Regions from separate parts of the Priestia sp. SRI_019 genome, predicted to be linked through region 4. Evidence: riboswitches for the same ligand, from Rfam matches in the RefSeq annotation. Region 4 holds a riboswitch; each other region holds the start of a gene.
The links. Region 4 has a riboswitch for cobalamin ahead of metE (5-methyltetrahydropteroyltriglutamate--homocysteine S-methyltransferase). Riboswitches for the same ligand answer to the same signal wherever they lie in the genome.
Positions count from the first base shown of each region.

Region 1: another riboswitch for cobalamin. It lies ahead of AC2YJL_RS23280 (HoxN/HupN/NixA family nickel/cobalt transporter); the one in region 4 lies ahead of metE (5-methyltetrahydropteroyltriglutamate--homocysteine S-methyltransferase).
Region 2: another riboswitch for cobalamin. It lies ahead of nikA (nickel ABC transporter substrate-binding protein); the one in region 4 lies ahead of metE (5-methyltetrahydropteroyltriglutamate--homocysteine S-methyltransferase).
Region 3: another riboswitch for cobalamin. It lies ahead of AC2YJL_RS11140 ((2Fe-2S) ferredoxin domain-containing protein); the one in region 4 lies ahead of metE (5-methyltetrahydropteroyltriglutamate--homocysteine S-methyltransferase).

Region 1 is NZ_JBYCZN010000005.1:115,276-119,939, forward strand. It holds gene AC2YJL_RS23275 (M20 family metallopeptidase) at 1-885, opposite strand, end outside; gene AC2YJL_RS23280 (HoxN/HupN/NixA family nickel/cobalt transporter) at 1,148-1,945, opposite strand; cobalamin riboswitch at 2,079-2,261, opposite strand; gene AC2YJL_RS23285 (organic hydroperoxide resistance protein) at 2,366-2,785, opposite strand; gene AC2YJL_RS23290 (undecaprenyl-diphosphatase) at 2,935-3,528, opposite strand; gene AC2YJL_RS23295 (ABC transporter ATP-binding protein) at 3,675-4,607, opposite strand; gene AC2YJL_RS23300 (ABC transporter permease) at 4,609-4,664, opposite strand, start outside.
Region 2 is NZ_JBYCZN010000006.1:28,013-32,676, forward strand. It holds gene AC2YJL_RS23710 (TRM11 family SAM-dependent methyltransferase) at 1-463, opposite strand, end outside; gene AC2YJL_RS23715 (hypothetical protein) at 724-882, shown strand; gene AC2YJL_RS23720 (tautomerase family protein) at 1,050-1,439, shown strand; gene ftsZ (cell division protein FtsZ) at 1,799-2,803, shown strand; cobalamin riboswitch at 2,806-2,995, shown strand; gene nikA (nickel ABC transporter substrate-binding protein) at 3,139-4,664, shown strand, end outside.
Region 3 is NZ_JBYCZN010000002.1:169,430-174,093, forward strand. It holds gene AC2YJL_RS11130 (M42 family metallopeptidase) at 1-674, shown strand, start outside; gene AC2YJL_RS11135 (hypothetical protein) at 1,026-1,184, shown strand; cobalamin riboswitch at 1,332-1,510, shown strand; cobalamin riboswitch at 1,629-1,808, shown strand; gene AC2YJL_RS11140 ((2Fe-2S) ferredoxin domain-containing protein) at 1,911-2,291, shown strand; gene cobJ (precorrin-3B C(17)-methyltransferase) at 2,305-3,927, shown strand; gene AC2YJL_RS11150 (sirohydrochlorin chelatase) at 3,946-4,664, shown strand, end outside.
Region 4 is NZ_JBYCZN010000001.1:1,230,207-1,234,870, reverse strand. It holds gene metE (5-methyltetrahydropteroyltriglutamate--homocysteine S-methyltransferase) at 1-1,835, opposite strand, end outside; cobalamin riboswitch at 1,985-2,173, opposite strand; SAM riboswitch class I at 2,253-2,363, opposite strand; gene AC2YJL_RS06475 (hypothetical protein) at 2,443-2,694, opposite strand; partial or broken gene AC2YJL_RS06470 (hypothetical protein) at 2,895-3,122, opposite strand; gene AC2YJL_RS06465 (metallophosphoesterase family protein) at 3,277-4,152, opposite strand; gene AC2YJL_RS06460 (sugar porter family MFS transporter) at 4,626-4,664, opposite strand, start outside.

The DNA.
Region 1 (4,664 bases), on a different contig from region 4:
GACCATCGGAGGACGATTCATGCCTCCCGTTACTTCGAGCTTAATCCCTTTTAGAATGGGGGTTAAATTCAAAATAATATCCGTCATGCGTTTTGCTTCTTCTTCTGTAGAAACACGTAAATCCACGTGCGCTTCTGCATATTCCGGCACTACATTTGTACCGCTTCCTCCCGTAAATGTCCCAACGTTCACCGTTGTACCTTTTTCATAATCTGTTAACCCCTGCAAGAAAATCACTTGGCGCGCCAGCTCTTCAATCGCATTGATTCCTTCTTTGTGGTGATTACCCGCGTGTGCTGCTCGTCCCCATGCTTTTACGGTGAAAATTCCCGCTCCTTTGCGCGACGTTTTTAACGCACCTGAACCCGCCACCGCCGGTTCCGCTACTAGCACTGCTTCACTTCTTTGCGCTTCTTCTTCAATGTATTTTTTAGAAGAAATTGACCCAATCTCTTCATCCGAATTGCAGAAAAACACAATTTTTTTATCCAGCGGTAAGCCAAGCTCTTGAATCGCTTTAATCGCCCATATAGATTGTACAATGCCGCCTTTCATGTCTAAAATTCCCGGACCGTACAGCTTGTTTCCCTCTGTTCTTAGACTCAGCCTTCCCTTTTCCCACACCGTGTCAAAGTGACCGATGATTAAAAGCTGCTTTTCTCCTTCTCCAATCGTAAATTTCAAGTGGTTTCCTACTTCTTTTTCTTCTATGATTTCGTACCCTACCCCTAAACGCTTTTGAAACAGCTGCGTTAAATACTTTCCACACTGATCTACTAACTCTTTACTGTAGGACGGTGATTCTTTTTTCACAAATCCCACTAAATCTTCGAGCATCTCTTGTTCGTGTTCTTTTAAATAACTAAACACGCTTTGTTCTACCATTACCTGACTCAAATCAATTCCTCCTCTAGAAAACCCCTGCTGCTTGCATTAAATGCTTTTATTTATCGTACGTATAACTATGTTCTACGTTTCACATAACGACCTTAAATTATCCTTAATTATAATGGTTTTCAGACAATTTTCCATCCTTTAAATACAGATAATACTTTAACTTATTCATAACCGACCGAAAATAGCCATAAACTTCAACAAATTCATACAAAAAAGCTTCAATCTTCAACAGATTAAAGCTTTCGTTTGACTAATTGACATTTATTTTAATATTTTTCCCTTTTGACTTCACACTCACAAAAACAAACATAGACACTAAGAAAATAAACAGAATAACGCCAACCATTTCAAAGTTTACTTCGGCCCATGGGTTAAAGAAAGTGAATGCTAAATAGAACGACACACCATACGCGAGGACAACAATAACCCAGCCCATCAAGCGGGAAGCAGATTGCCCAAACTTACTCGATTCATTCACCATTTTATGTACAATCATTGAATCGATTGTATCTGTGAGCATCATACCAAACATAAATATTAGTCCTAATAAAAGCGGCGTATACTTGCCTGCATTCCCTACAGCTAGAGACCACACGGCCGTTTGGCTGACCGTTTCGGCTGCTAAAGCGAACAATGCACCTACAAGAATAATTAAAAAAGGATTCGTTGTTCCTTTTGCGATTTTCGGAATAAACTTCCCTTTTAATCCGCTCAGCTGAAACTCTTCTTCTTTATTTTTAGTTCGAAGCAAATGATATGTGTTTAATGTCCCAATCAGAAAGAGAGAGATAATGGATACCCAAGATGCAAAATGATCGAAATATGATGGAAACGTAAAATTCTTCATCACCACGCCCAGCACCCCGGCCGTGACGGCCACCATTCCTCCATGACCTAGTGAAAACAGCGTTCCGACCCACGGGGCAAAGCGGCTGCCCATTCTCCAATTATATCGGGTCTGGCCGTCAATAAAAGCTAAGTGATCTGCATCCAATCCGTGCCTGATTCCTAATAAAAAGACAAGTAAAAAAACTGATAAACCTTCCATTTCCTACACTCCTTTTTTTAAAATAAAACGTAAAAAAGCCTCAATTCTATAGAAATTGAGGATGTGTCGGCATATGAAAATAAACAGCAATTGCTCACTGCGTACCTTGATACACCGCCTCTTTCCTAGAAGAGTCAAGTGTACAGAATAGGTAGGTCTCCTGGCTTGAGATCATCATTTTCTACCGCCTTCCCCGTTTTGAGTGACGATAAGATAGAAAACTCCCTGCTTACAGTGGCTGGACCGCTCGAGATTTGCACTCGATTCCCTGTTACCTCTTACGCTATGTAAGAGCACCTAAACTGTGCGAATGATTCATTTTCTTTCTCATTATACTAGTACTCCTTACAAATGAATAGAGAAAATTCAAATAAAAAGCCCTGCTAAGCTTTACATGCTTAGCAGGGCTTTTTAAAGCAATTAAACTACTTCTACCGTTACGTCTACGTTGCCGCTGATTGCTTTTGAATACGGGCAGTATGAATGGGCTAGGTCTACATATTTTTTAGCTGTTTCTAAATCTAAGCCTTCGATATGAGCTTCAAGCGCTACTCCAATTTTCACTCCTTGATCAGCTTTATCAGGAAGCAGCTGAACAGTAGCTTTTACTTCACTGCTTTTGATTTCTACGTTATGTTTTTTCAACATAAATTCTAACGCGCTGTTGAAACAAGCGCTGTATCCAGCTGCAAATAGCTGCTCTGGGTTTGTTGCTGTTGTTGCTTCTCCACCAAGTGCTGGAGGTGTTGCAACGTCTAAGTTAAAGATGTTATCTAAAGAGTGAACTTCTCCTGTTCTTCCACCTGTGTTAACGACTGTTGTTTCATATAAAGCTTTCATGTATGAACCTCTCCTCTTTTTCATTAATTTTATTAAAAATTTTTTATCGTTTCTGTAATTTAATTGTACAAAATTAAATTTTAAAAAACAAGTATTAAATACATTAAAAATTTCCCAATAAAAAAAAGCCGCGTATTTGCGACTTTTTCTTAATAATATTGAGACTGTTCGTCATAAGCTGATTTTCGAAAAATAGACAAGTTGGTAATAGCCCTCATCAGTTTCGTATTAAAAATAACATAATGAATAAACAGCGCCAGCACGCAGCCTAAAACGGCTCCTGTTAACACATCAAATGGATAATGAACGCCAACCCATACGCGTGAAAAGGCAATGAGTACGCCCATGACAACCCACATGCGCCCTGAACGTTTGAAATGCAGCCAAATGGTAAAAGTGATAACTAATGCAGATGTAGCATGATCGCTTGGAAATGAAGAATTTGCGGCGTGATCAATAAGCTGATTCACGTGGTGAGAGATAAACGGACGATCTCGATAAGCAAATAAACTAATCACTTTATTGATAATGATTCCTGTGGCACAAGCACATAAAGCTTGAAATGCTACAACACGGCTGCCGTTTTTATTAATAAGTAAAAACAAGCCGAGTAAAACGATAAGTACATACTGGGCATAATCTGCAAAGAATACCATCAGCGAATCTAGAGGCTTGACGTGTGAGGCATACTGATTCACCGCGTGAAAAATGGTATAATCTACTGAATTGATAGCTGATAACATAATCGAAATCCTTTCTTATTTTTAAATGTCATTAGCTATCTTATCAGTTTCTTGAGAAAATGAACATGTTTTTGTCAGAAGCTTCCTAACTGGTATTTATAAATAATGTATTCAGGCTGAGTAGTAAATCAACAGACTGTCGCTCATTAACTCACCTGTGAGTGATCCACAATATTTTTTTGCAAAAAGATTTCTTCTAAAGAAGGTTCTTCGACGTGAACTTGATAAATGTCGATGCCGCATTGAATCAATTCGCGAATAATAAGAGGAATATTTCTTTCTTTTTGAAGCATCACTTTTGTGTACATGTGATGGTATTCAACTTCGGGACTCAACGTACGGAAAAACTGTTGAATGTATTCTTTGTGACTGTTTGGATAAGGATCATGTTTGATCATCACCGTCTTTTTCGTTTGATATTGAAAGCGCAGCTCTTCCATTGTACCTTCTATTAAAATGACCCCATTTTTCATAATCGCTACACGTGTACAAATCTTCTCAACTTCATTTAAATTATGAGACGTCATAAAAATTGTCTTGCCTTGATTTTGGAGTTCTCTTATTAGTTCATGAATGTGAAGGGCAGATTCAATATCTACTCCAAAAGTTGGTTCATCTAAAAAGATAAGATCCGGGTCTGTTACAATTGCTTGAGCAATTCCTAACTTCTTTTTCATTCCAAATGAAAACTTTCCAACTTTCTGATGGTCATGTCCTTCTAATCCTACTTTCTTCAGTACATTACTACAGTGTTCTTTCGAAAAACGATGGTCGTTTATCTTTAAAAAATAGCGCAAATGATCGAGCGCTGTCATCTCATCATAAAAGTTAGCATAGTCAGGAAGAACGCCTATTTTCTTCTGAAGCTCTAAATCAATATCACTCTGTCCCAGCAGCGTAAATTCTCCTGCTGAAGGAAATGAAACGCCGGTAAGCATATTAATAAAGGTAGACTTCCCTGCTCCGTTTCTTCCTAAAAACCCGTAAATTTCTCCTTGTGGCACCTGTAAATTAATACCGTTAACAACTGTTTTAGATCCATACTTTTTAGTTAATTTACTTGTTTCAATAGCATACATATTATACTTCTCTCCTTTTAAAACTCCAAAGTGCCGTATATAAACAACATGCTGCAA
Region 2 (4,664 bases), on a different contig from region 4:
AATGATGCAGCCATACCGCTTCGCTTTTTTGATATTTCCCAAAATACCAGCGTCCTTCAAATGGAACAATGCCAAACAAATGGTCAGGGTTATGCAAGTCTGCTTCTGCTACAAAATGCCAACCCACATCACGTTCAATAGCACGCTGACCTTTATAACTTATTTTTTGATCTTTTTCCAAGTCATTAATTTTCATGAAAATGAGTTTAAATGTTTTGTCTCCAAGGTCAATATCTTCTACTTGCTTACAAATATCAGCAAGGTCATCTGATTCATACATAATATCTAATCGCTCTTTGATAAAAGGGCTTCTGCTTGGATCAAGTTTAACGGCACTTTTTATGATAGGTTTCTCAGTTTCAATGTCAAAAAGAGAGCGTCTCTCTAATTGACATAGTGAGAGTTCCTCTTCGCTGCATGCGTATGTGTAGATATACTGAGGCAGCTGCGTATGGTTATTCAATATTGTATCATCCTTTATCGTATCTAATTATCCTTCTTCTCAAACAATAGCGAGAAAAGAAGAGAAAAGCAACGAATTTAAATATATTTGGCCGTGAATACTAAATTGAAGCGCTACATAGTCCACTTATTTGACAAAACATGCTAAAATAACTGGTGATAACCTGCATGTGCTGCTGTCTATACAAAAGAACTGGATCAAGGTTTCTCAAAAATCATTTACACACTGCTGACATTTTGATGAATAGGAGAGGCTGCGTGATGTCTAAAAGTGATCATGAAAAGCAACAGATGAGTCGGGCTGATATGAAAAAAAAAGCCAAAACATCCTCGCAAAACCTTGTGATGAACGTACTCATTGCCATTGTATCTGTATGTATTTTAGCTCTTATTATAAATGTTTTTGTACTAATGAAATGAGCCGTTATGCTGCTCATTTCTTTTTAGTAGGTTCAGCTTTTATTGAAGCGTTTGAGGTCTCTTTCACTAGAGAGCACATTGTGAATAGCATATCTTTTTTTAACAAATGATAGTTGTGATATGATGAGGCAATAATATATTAGACAAAAAGCTGGAGGTTACTTAGTGTGCCATTACTTAGATTTGATGTAATAGAAGGAAGAGATGAAAAAGAGTTAAAAACATTACTAGACGCTGCTCACCGAGCGATGCTAGAAGCCTTTGGCGTCCCGGAGCGCGACCGTTATCAAATTGTACATCAGCATCCTGCTCATGAAATGATTATTGAAGATACAGGTCTTGGCTTTGAGAGAAGCAAGGATTTGGTTATTATAAGTGTAACGAGTAAACAGCGAACAGAAGAGCAAAAGCAAGCTCTTTACAGATTAATTGTAAAAGAGCTTGGAGAGAGCTGCGGCATTCAGCCAAACGACATTATGATTTCGATTGTTGAAAACGGTAATGCTGACTGGAGCTTTGGCATGGGAGAGGCTCAATTCTTAACTGGGAAATTATAAAACGGTTTATTATCTAGAGAAGCCCTTATTTCTAAGGGCTTTTTCTCATTTTGTCTATAAAAATATTATTCTCTTAGTCACATCTTACTCAAAATTAAATACAGACATCTGTCAAATGAATGATACAATAAGCTTATATGCCATTTTGAGTGGAAAAACCATAAAAGAGTTCGGCGTACTAATTTTAGAACAACAATAAATTTACATAAAGATGTAAAGATTTAAAGGTTAAAAGAGAAGTGTATAAAATCTGTAAAACAAAAGAACAGTTACGCGTTAAACATAGGAGTAAAAGGTTCTTCACGTGTTTTTTCGGATAATAAGAGAAAGTAATTTTGATCATTGAGGAGGAACTTAGAATGTTTGGATTTGATGCAGATGTATCGCCGTTAGTGCGAATTAAAGTAATTGGGGTTGGCGGTGGAGGAAATAACACCGTTAACCGTATGATTGAACACGGTGTCCAAGGAGTAGAATTTATCGCCGTTAATACGGATGCTCAGGCGCTTAACTTATCTAAAGCAGATGTGAAAATGCAGATTGGTGCGGCCTTAACGCGAGGATTAGGTGCAGGAGCTAATCCAGAAGTAGGAAGAGAAGCAGCCGAAGAAAGCAGAGAACAAATTCAAGAAGTACTGCAAGGCGCAGACATGGTATTCGTAACAGCTGGCATGGGCGGAGGAACCGGTACTGGAGCAGCTCCGGTTATTGCCCAAATTGCCCGTGAACTAAATGCTTTAACAATTGGAGTAGTCACTCGCCCGTTCAAGTTTGAAGGAAATAAACGTACGAAGCAAGCAGTAGGGGGTATTACTGCGATGAATGAATCGGTAGATACCCTTATTGTGATTCCAAACGACCGCTTGCTTGAAATTGTCGATAAAAAGACGCCTATGCTTGAAGCATTCCGTGAAGCAGATAATGTTCTTCGCCAAGGTATTCAAGGTATTTCAGATTTAATCGCTGTTCCGGGGCTGATTAACCTTGACTTTGCTGATGTAAAAACAATCATGTCTAATCAAGGATTTGCGCTTATGGGTATCGGACGAGCTTCCGGATCAGACCGGGCAATTGAAGCAGCAAAAAAAGCCATTTCTAGTCCGCTGCTAGATGCATCGATTGATGGAGCAAGAGGCGTGCTGTTGAACATTACGAGCGGCAGCAGCTTGAGTCTTTACGAAGTACAGGAAGCAGCAGATATTGTCACGTCTGCTTCTGATCAGGACTTAAATATGATTTTTGGATCTGTGATTAATGAAGATTTAAAGGACGAAATGATGGTAACCGTTATTGCCACTGGATTTGATGATGAAGATGTTTCACCATCAGCTTCTACTTCTAGAGTTTCAAGAGCACGCTACTAAATTAAATAACCAGCTTTTATGGTGGCAATTGTTTTTCAATTGCCTTAAAAGGGAATCCGGTGCAAATCCGGAGCGGTCCCGCCACTGTAACAAGGAGCCTTATGTCAAAAAGCCACTGTCTATTTAGAGACGGGAAGGCGGTATAAGGCAATGACTTGAAGCCAGGAGACCTGCCATAAATCTCAGCACACAATAACCTACGAGGATAGGGAGGTGTTTTGGCAGAATCAAAAATAAGATAAACAAGGGATACGTTTATCTGAATTTGTTGTGAAGACAAGCACTTCTTTTTAGAAGTGCTTTTTTTTGTATTAAAATAGAAGGTGGGAAAATCAATGATAAATAATAAAAAGCTCGTATCTATGATATTTCTTGTGTTACTTTGCCTCACTGCTTGCGCTCCTAATGAAGAGAGCATAAGTATAAAAGAAAGAAAGAAAACGGATAAAAGTGTGACGTTTTTATTTAATTTTACATCTGCAACGCTTGATCCTCATACCGACGATAATTATACAGCAGTTCGTGCGGGAGTAGGGGAGACGCTTGTTAAAATCAGCGACGATTTAAAAATAAAGCCTTGGCTTGCTGAAAAGTGGGAAACGAAAGATAACGGCCTTACATGGACATTTATGATAAGAAAGAACATCACGTTTCAAAATGGAAAAGCGCTGGATGCAAATGCTGTTAAGTCTTCTCTTCAAAGAACGATAGATCAAAGTTATGCGATGAAAAACGCTTTAAATATTAAAGAAATGAAATCGAACGGTCATGCGCTGACAATTACATTAAAAGAACCAATGCCTAAATTCCCTTCTGAGTTAGTGCATCCAAACACAGCTATTATAGATGTTGATGTTTCTAATATAGCTAAGAAGCCCATTGGTACAGGTCCATTTCACGTTTTGACTTTCGATCAAGGAAATCAAGTGAAGTTAGAAAGATATGAACATTATTGGAATGGAAAAGTGAAATTGAAAAATGCGATCTTTGCATTTAACGAAGATGCAAATGCGCGAGTTGCAGCTCTTCAGTCCGGGACAGCCGATATTATTTATCGGCCGCCTTTAGAAAGCTTGAGCACTTTACAAGCGAATTCGTCTTTCAAAGTAAGCGGAGTACCTAGTGTGCGTACTCATTTATTGCTTTATAACCAAACCAATGACGCATTAAAAGACGAAAATGTAAGAAAAGCTATCGATACCTTATTGAACCGAAAAGAAATTGTCAGCAGCATAATGAACAATCAAGCGGCAGCGGCTCGAGGTCCATTTTTATCTCAATTTCCTTTTGCTGATAATACTGCTAACGAGCAAAGAGGTATGACATCTGCTAAAAAATATTTAGAGAAAGCAGGCTATCAAATCAAAAATGACAAAGCAATCAAAAATGGAAAGCCACTATCGCTCTCTCTTGTCACATACAGCTCTCTGCCAGAACTGCCTTTAATTGCTCAGCTTATACAGTCTAATGCCAAAGAGTTAGGAATTTCTATTAAAATTCACCTAGTTGAAGATAGCGATGAATATGTAATGGCAAAAGATGATTGGGATTTAGCATTGTACAGCCTTATCACAGCACCTAGAGGGGATGCCAGCTATTATTTAAGCACGAACTATTTGCCGGGCGGTGGTTTAAATGCCAGTCGAATTAATGACGATACGCTAACAAAAATGATAGAACAGTTAAATTCAACCGTAGATGACGCAAAACGAAATCAGCTAGCCAAGCAAGCAACCGCTTTGATTAATAGAAAAATGCTGACATCATCGATTGTACATCCAAACATTGTTGTTGCTTATAATCAACAAGTGAAAAATTGGACAACAAATCCCAGTGAGTATTATATGCTGACTCAGCATTT
Region 3 (4,664 bases), on a different contig from region 4:
ATGTGTATAAAGATGCAGGGAAAGCTGAGCGGAATCAAGAAAATATAGAAATTCGATTGGATGAAAAAGTACATAGCGCAGAAGATGTTCGCAGCCTTGGAATTGAAGTTGGCGACTTTGTTTCGTTTGATCCTCGTGTAGAAATAACAAAAAGGGGTTTTATTAAATCTCGTCATCTCGATGATAAAGCAAGCGTAGCTTTATTGCTTCAGCTCATGAAAACAATTCAAGAAGAACAGATCGAACTGCCATACACTACGCATTTTCTCATTTCAAATAATGAAGAAATTGGATACGGAGGAAATTCGAATATTACGCCTCAAACAGTAGAATACTTAGCAGTTGATATGGGTGCTATGGGAGATGGACAATCTACTGATGAATACACTGTGTCTATTTGTGTAAAAGATTCAAGCGGCCCATATCATTACGGTTTGAGAAAGCATTTGGTGGAGCTAGCTAAGCAGCATGATATTCAGTACAAATTAGATATTTATCCATTTTACGGATCAGATGCTTCTGCTGCTATTCGTGCGGGACACGATATCGTACACGGCTTAATTGGTCCAGGAATTGATTCTTCTCATGCGTTTGAGAGAACGCATCAAGATTCATTGAATCATACGTATAAGCTTCTCTATTACTATATTCAGTCGAACATGGTTCTGCTTTAAGAAAGGGATATTTAATTAGTGTATTTTTATGCAAAATAAAGAACAGGATGGGATTACGATGTCTGTTCTTTCCTTTCTTAAAAAAGAAGCCAGCTGTCCGGCTTCTTTTTTTTAATAAATACTATATATTTTTTACTGGTGGAGCAATAGGTGATTAAAAAAGCACCTTTTTAAAGAGATACAATACTGCTTAAACCTTTTGTACATTTTGTTCATTTACAGAAGTTAAAATGTTTTTAAATTTTTAAAAGTTTCTTGTGACAAGTTTTGTAGAATGGGTTTTCAAAAGGAAATGGTTTCGTCATAATGTGGATATAGCGATCACTACAATAATCGGAGGCGAATCTTTTCATGTGGGTACTGACGGTATATGCTGGAAAAGAAATGAAAATGTTTGAATTTGAAACTGAAAAGCAGGCGAGAGAAGCTTTTGCCAAAACAAATGGCTGTAAAGTTCTTTCAGAAGTCGTGTATTATAATGATCCTCATTTAACATTGGTAGCTATATAAGTAGAAAAACAAGAGCTGATTTTTTGCTCTTGTTTTTTTATGGCTCTTTATATCCTATAAAAAGAATAGAGTTGAAATAAAAAAAAATGTACGCTATGATATGGTAGTTACTTCTATTATTCTGATAGTTTAAAAGGTTCATATATATCAAACAGCAACAGTAAAGATGCCAAGAAGGCTTAATAGGGAAACTGGTGAAAGACCAGTACTGCCCCCGCAACTGTAAGTGTGGACGAACGAGTATAACCACTGTGGAAGAATCACGGGAAGGTTCTCAAGTAGAATGATACACAAGTCAGGAGACCTGTCTTTATTGTGAAGTTTCTATTTCTCCGGGGAGCGGGAAGGGAAACGTTGGCTTAAAGTGGCATTCGTGTACACTCTTATTCTGACGTTTTACCCGCTCGCATATTAGCGAAGCGGGTTTTTCTCATGTCGCAAAACTACATATCGTGCAAAAAAGGTGCGCAATGTTTACATTGCGTTAAATGGGAAGTCTGGTGTGAAGCCAGCGCGGTACCCGCCACTGTGAAGATGAGCTGATTGCATATGCCACTGTATTCGGGAAGGCGCAATCAAGTGATGAATCGAAGCCAGGAAACCAGCCTTTTTCTAATGCGAAGCTTACCCTACGGGATATAGGTGGAAGTGCAAAAACTTAGTTTGAATTTTTCTGCGCCTCTATCAATGATAGAGGCGCTTTTTTTAGTAAAGGAGCGAATGAGTGTGACGACGTGGAACTTAAATGGAACAAAACATCACGTATTGATTTGTAATGGAAGCAGCTGTATGAGAAAAGGTGGAGAAGAAGCCACCCAAGCTATTCGAAATAAAGTGACGGAACTGGATTTGGATGAAACGGTTCATACAACGCGTACACGCTGTAATGGACGATGCAAAGATGCTCCTGTAGCTATTGTGTATCCTTCAGGAGATTGGTACAAGCAGGTCACTGAAACCGTGGCTCACCGGATTGTCGAAGAACATTTAGCAGGAGGCTGCAGTATAAAGGAATCGCTTATTTATGAATATGATCAAAATGGTTTCGTTTCTCCGGAAAACAGTGACTCCATAGAAGGAATTGACAAAGTAAAAAGTAACGCATAAAGGAGGAGCTAGCATGAAAGGTAAACTGTTAGTTATCGGATTTGGGCCGGGAAGCTTTGAACATATTACACAGCGAGCAAGAGAAGCCATTCAAGAAAGTGATATGATCATCGGTTACAAAACCTATGTGGAATTAATTCAAGGACTGTTAACGAATCAGCAAATTATTAGTACAGGAATGACCGAAGAAGTAAGCCGTGCACAAGAAGCTGTAAAGCAAGCGGAAGCAGGAAAAACCGTGGCTGTCATTTCAAGCGGAGATGCAGGAGTATATGGAATGGCAGGCCTTGTGTATGAAGTGTTGATTGAAAAAGGCTGGAAAAAAGAAACGGGCGTAGAGCTGGAAGTAATTCCTGGCATTTCGGCTATCAATTCATGCGCATCTCTCCTTGGAGCGCCCGTGATGCACGACGCTTGTACAATTAGTTTAAGTGACCACCTTACGCCTTGGGAACTAATTGAAAAAAGAATCGAAGCAGCTGCACAAGCAGATTTTGTAGTGGCTTTTTACAACCCAAAAAGCGGAAGACGAACAAGACAAATTGTTGAAGCACAGAGGATTTTATTAAAGTACCGTTCTCCTGATACGCCTGTTGGTCTTGTGAAAAGCGCTTATCGTGACCGTGAAGAAGTCGTAATGACCAACTTAAAAGACATGTTAAATCATGAAATTGGCATGCTGACTACCGTTGTTGTCGGGAATTCATCTACGTTCTTTTACGACGATTTAATGATTACCCCGCGCGGGTATCAGCGGAAATATACCCTCAACCAAACGGAGCAGCCGCTAAGACCGCATCAGCGACTTCGAAAAGAAGCAGAACCATGGGCTCTCGATCAAGAAGAGACTGTAAAGCAAACAGCTTCAGCTATTGAAGCAGTTCAGACCAAACCAGAAGAACCAGCAACTTCACGAGCTCTTGCAGAAGAAGCGCTTCAAGCAATTTTAGGTGAAACCACTTCTGCGGTCGTACATCAGCCAATAGAGTCAATTTTCGAAGTGGCAGTTAGCCCAGGACTTGCCAATAAGAAATTCACACCTGTTCAAATGACCACACTAGCAGAAGCTGTTGGTGAAAAAGGTACGATGGAGTATACACCTGACCATCAAATCAAACTGCAAATCCCAACGACTCAGCCAGATGTGATTATTAAAAAGCTCCAAGCAGCTTCCTTTTTACTATCTCCGGTCGGAGATGTGTTCACAATCAAAGCGTGTGATTTTTGTGACGGAGAAAAAAGTGATGCTATTCCACATACGGAAGAATTACAAAAACGTCTCGGGGGAATGGACATGCCAAAAGAGCTGAAGCTTGGTATTAATGGATGCGGTATGGCCTGTTATGGTGCTGTTCAAGAAGATATCGGCATTGTCTATAGAAAAGGTGCGTTTGATTTATTTTTAGGAGCTAAAACCGTTGGACGCAATGCGCATTCAGGTCAAATTGTGGCGGAAGGTATAGCGCCCGATGACATTGTTGAAATAGTGGAGAACATTGTCCATGAATATAAAGAAAAAGGTCATCCTAATGAGCGATTTCATAAATTCTTTAAGCGTGTGAAGAACGTTTATGGATTCGACTATCAAGATATAACACCAAAAATAAAAGTAGAACCAGCTCCGTGTGGAGATTAAAAAATAGGAGGGCATTATATGAAATCAGTTTTATTTGTCGGTCATGGAAGCAGAGATCCTGAAGGGAACGATCAAATTCGCGAATTTATTTCGACTATGAAGCATGATTGGGACGCATCTATTTTAGTAGAAACGTGTTTTCTAGAATTTGAACGCCCAAATGTAAGTCAAGGCATTGATACATGTGTGGCAAAAGGAGCAAAAGATGTAGTTGTAATTCCAATTATGCTCTTACCTGCTGGCCACTCTAAAATACATATTCCGGCGGCTATAGATGAAGCTAAGGAAAAATATCCACACGTAAACTTCGTATATGGACGTCCCATTGGCGTTCATGAAGAAGCCCTTGAAATTTTAAAAACGAGATTACAAGAATCGGGAGAGAATTTAGAAACTCCAGCTGAAGACACGGCTGTTATTGTCTTAGGGCGAGGAGGAAGTGATCCTGATGCAAACAGTGATTTATATAAAATTACGCGCCTTCTTTGGGAAAAAACAAATTACAAAATCGTTGAAACTTCTTTTATGGGCGTGACCGCTCCACTGATTGATGAAGGCGTGGAGCGATGTTTGAAATTGGGCGCTAAAAAAGTGGTTATTCTCCCGTATTTCTTATTTACAGGAGTACTAATTAAGCGTTTGGAAGAAATGGTGAAGCAGTATAAAATGCAGCATGAAAACATTGAGTTTAAGCTAGCCGGCTATTTCGGTTTTCACCCAAAACTGCAGACAATTTT
Region 4 (4,664 bases):
CCTTCACGCAGCGCCGGTTCATCTACTTGAATCATCGAGATGCCCTGACTTTCAAGTGCTTCTACTTCTTTTCTAAGAGCAAGCGCAATTTGATTTGCCACGTCGTAGCGCGGGATATCATCACGCACAAACGACCAGTTTAAAATCGTAATCGGACCCGTCAGCATTCCTTTAACCGGCTTATTGGTTAAAGACTGTGCGTAGACCGTTTCTTTGATCGTCATCGCCTGCTCGTACGATACATCTCCGTAAATAAGCGGCGGCTTCACGCAGCGAGAACCGTAAGATTGCACCCAGCCAAACTTCGTAAACTGAAAGCCTCCTAATTTCTCACCGAAGTATTCGACCATGTCCGTACGCTCAAACTCTCCGTGCACAAGGACATCTAAGCCGATGTTTTCTTGAATTTCGATCCATTTTTTTATTTCCTCGTTAATGTACGCTTCATATGCTTCATCGCTTAACTCGCCTTTACGCCATTTTAGACGCTCTTTTCGCACTTCTTTTGTTTGCGGAAAGCTTCCAATCGTTGTCGTTGGAAGAAGCGGCAGTTGAAAAGCTTCTTGCTGAACGCGCTGACGTACGTCAAACGGCGCTTGTCGCTCTGCTTTATAGCTATGCAGCTGCTTCAGCTCTTTTTGCACGTCTTGATGATTTCGAAAAGATGATCCATTTAATGCTTGAATTGCCTGTTTGTTTACGCTTATTTCTTCTTCTATTGCTTCTTTTCCTTGCTGCACCGCTTTTGTTAAAAGCGTGATTTCCTTCAGCTTTTCATCTGCAAAAGACAGTGCGTTTTTTAGAATTGGCTCAATGGTTTTTTCGCTTTTCACCGTGACAGGAACATGTAATAAACTTGATGAAGGCTGCAGAATCAAACGGTCTTTTGATACGGCTTTTTCAATTTCACTGATCGTTAAAAGCTGTTCGTCCAAATTTTCACGCCAAATGTTTCGTCCGTCAATCACTCCTGCTGCCAGCACTTTATCAGTTGGAAAACCATATTTATTAAGAGCCGTGAGATTTTCGCCTCGGTCATGCACAAAGTCTAAACCGATTCCTTCAACAGGAAGAGACACAACTTCTTTGTAGTGATCAACGCTGTCAAAATACGTTTGCAAAATGACTTTTACATTCGGTGACGCTTCCTTCAAAGTTTGATAGACTTCTGTGTACAGTGCCAGGTCTTCTTTTGATAGCGTTGTAGCTAAAACCGGCTCATCTATTTGTACCCACTCTACTCCTTCTGCCTGCAGCTCCGCTAAGATAGTTGCATAAAGCGGAACAAATTGTTCAACTACTTCTTTAAACTCACTTTTTTTATATCCTTTTGACAGCTTCACAAATGTTACTGGACCTAAAATAACGGGCTTGCCTTCAATATTCAGCTTCTGTTTTGCTTCTTTGTAAAATTGAAGCGGGCGATTTTCTACAAGTGCGGGCGTACATTTGTCAAGCTCTGGTACGATGTAGTGATAATTTGTGTTAAACCATTTTGTCATCGTAGAGGCTACCGCACCTTTTGTTCCTCGCGCGATGTCAAAATACGTTTCAAGCGATACCGGTCCTCCGTCATAATCAAAGCGCTTTGGCACTAGACCAAACATAGTCGCTGTATCTAGCACATGATCGTATAAGCTAAAATCGCCGACTGGAATTAATTCAATCCCTGCGTCACGCTGTTTTTTCAGATTCACTAGACGAAGAGCTTCAATTTCCTGCAAAAAGATATCTTTCTCTAGTTTTCCTGCCCAAAACTGCTCAAGCGCTTTTTTCCATTCTCGTTTTTCACCAATTCTTGGATAACCTAAGTTTGAACTTTTTACACTGCTCATTTTTTCCACTCCCTGTATATTTTTTATCGATAAACTAAAAAATCTCTCTTTTCGAAATGAAAAGAGAGATGATACGCATACTTAACTAAAGTTGAGATATCCTGTTTTTCTCAACACGTATTCCTCACTCCTCTCTATATCCCGTAGAGCTTAAGTGCATACAACAGGCAGGTCTCCTGACTTAGGTTCATCGCTTCCTATCCCTTCCCATTTCAATATGAAACAGTGGTTAATAAGTTGCTCCCCATTACAGTGGCGGGACCGCGCCGGCTTTTCACCGGTCTTCCCTTTTAAGCTGCATACATTCGTTACACAGCACCTGATGCATTTTTATAAAATTGTTCATTCAAAACATATTCACATAAAATAAAAAGCCTCTCTATCATGAATAGAGAGGCATAGTATCTATGAAATCCTCTCTTATTTTTCAAAGCTGTACGCTTTGCAGGATGTAGCACCTTTTCAACAAAAATGTTAAATGGTTGCCGGGCTTCACAGGGCCAGTCCCTCCGCCTCTCTCAATAAGAGTTTTAATTGTTTATAATATTTTGAATGTAGAGTCATCTTAACACCTTAGATTTATGTTGTCAAAAATTTTTTTAAAAAATCAGTTTTCAGGAGGCGTTGACGCTAATTTTTGCCTTAATAATTTGTAATCATCTTTTCGATGTGTTTCGATTAAATCTTTTGCTCCCTGGTGATATCCTGACGAATAAATGTACTCTACCGCTGTTTCGATAAGCTTTCTTTTTTCTTCGGCACACTCCCGGTCCATTAGGGGGAACAGTCTACCTAAAAGGTCATTTAAATCTTCCTTGATAAAACGATCAAGTCCTTCTTGCATCTTTTCATTTGCCATGATTGCTCCTCCATTTGCTGTGTATGTTCTAAGCCTCTATAAACAGGCATTTCACTGTAAATTTTAAGATAAAGTTAAGTCATTAAACAGTATATCAAGTGAATGTTTTTCTTCAATTACATATGTAATACAAATATATGACAAATATAGAGAATATATCATCATTCATTATCTATTATAACGTTTGACTGAGCCTTCTGCTACAAGGTTTCGTACGGTTTTCCAAAAGAGGTTGAGACATCACGAAATGAATCTAATCTAAAGACAAATGGGTACATGAGCTGAATCACTTTTGACACCGCTGTTGATTTCCGTACAAGACTTCGCTTTCCGCGGGCGGTCGCTGAGCCTCCTCGTCACATACGTTCCTGTGGGGTCTCACCTGTTCCGCTTTTCCCGCAGGAGTCTTCGTCTTGTCCTCCAATCACCTGCTAGAAAGACCTATACACATGAAACCTACGTTTACCCTAACAAAAAAGCGAACCACTAATCACACATCTTGATCGATGATTCGTTTCACTTCGTCCAAAACCCTTTTGTTCCAGCCTCTTTTTTTGAACCTAGCTTTCTACTTTCTTGTTTTTACAAACAATGTCTTCGAGGTCCTCCAAAATCCTTCCAAAGAAGAGGACCTAAAATGTCGTACCTGCTTACAAAAAACTCTGTAAAATTATAATTATTTAAAATTAAAGGCGGCTCAAAATCAAGGGGAGCACCGGCGCCTCCTGACAATACAAAATCAGTGCCTCTTCCAAGCGTAAACGACCCGTTTCTATTTTTTCTAATAAACTGCTCGTCATACGCATGCACGTGGCTGACTAACACTTTTTTCACGCGGTGTTCTTGAATTAAATCAAAAAATTCTTGACTTTGAGGAGTCGTTACAGGAAACCCTTCAAGGTTTGTCCACCGACCGATATTTGGCTGTGCATGCATGGCTATAACGGTATTACGAGGAGCACCCTCTAGCTGCTGTTCTAAATAATGAAGCTCTCTATCTGTAAATCCATATATTTTGTTTTTGGGACTGATGACATTATTTAATGCGATGCACCGGAAGTTAAAGACAGGAATATCAATGACCCAGTGTACTTTTCCGATAGTGGCTCTGAAGTTTTCGAGATTGCTTTCATCAAGGTACAGTTCATCATGATTCCCTACGCATACAAACATAGGAATGTTTGGTGCGATTCTTTCAACAACTTTAACAAAATGCTCCAAATACTCTTTTTTCCCTGTATAGACGGTGTCTCCCCCATGAATAATAAACAGCGGGTTCAATTCTACCGCCTTTTTTAACACAAGCTCAAATTCACCGCTCATCGTGAAACAATCATCGTTTGGTCCGTCACCTCTGCTGTCTCCCATAAAAACAAAGTTAAATGGATCTCTCGGGTTTAATTGTTTAATTCTTTGCTTTAATAACTTTTCAGAACGTTCATGAAGCGTCAAATTCATCAACTAGTTAATCCCCCTATTAATAAATAAATTTAGTTAAAAGTAAACAAGCTTACTTATTTATATGAGAAATTGTTGGTGAAGGTCACTATCTTCTTGTAAGCAGAACGCACATTTAGCTTTCGTTTTAGAAATTGCTAGTTATGAATATCTATTAAAGTCCACACTATAATAAGCTAACCTATCTTTTCATTTTATTAGGCACTAATATGACAGGGTAAAAGCTGAAATCTCTGTATCTACTACTAAGAAAGAGGCTGGGGACAAACAAAGGCCGACATGAGCTGAACTGCTTTTCCCGCAGGAGTCTTCGCCTTGCTCTCCAATCAACTGCTAGAAGAAACGAAACAGCTGAAACCTGCGTTCACCATAAAAAACGAACCACTAATCAAAGTTTTTGATTAGTGGTTCGTTTTTTACTTCAGCTAAAATACTTTTATCTCAGCACCTTATATTTAAAACATTTACGACCATTAAACATATTTATTACGCTCAACTGGAGGTACAGAGCT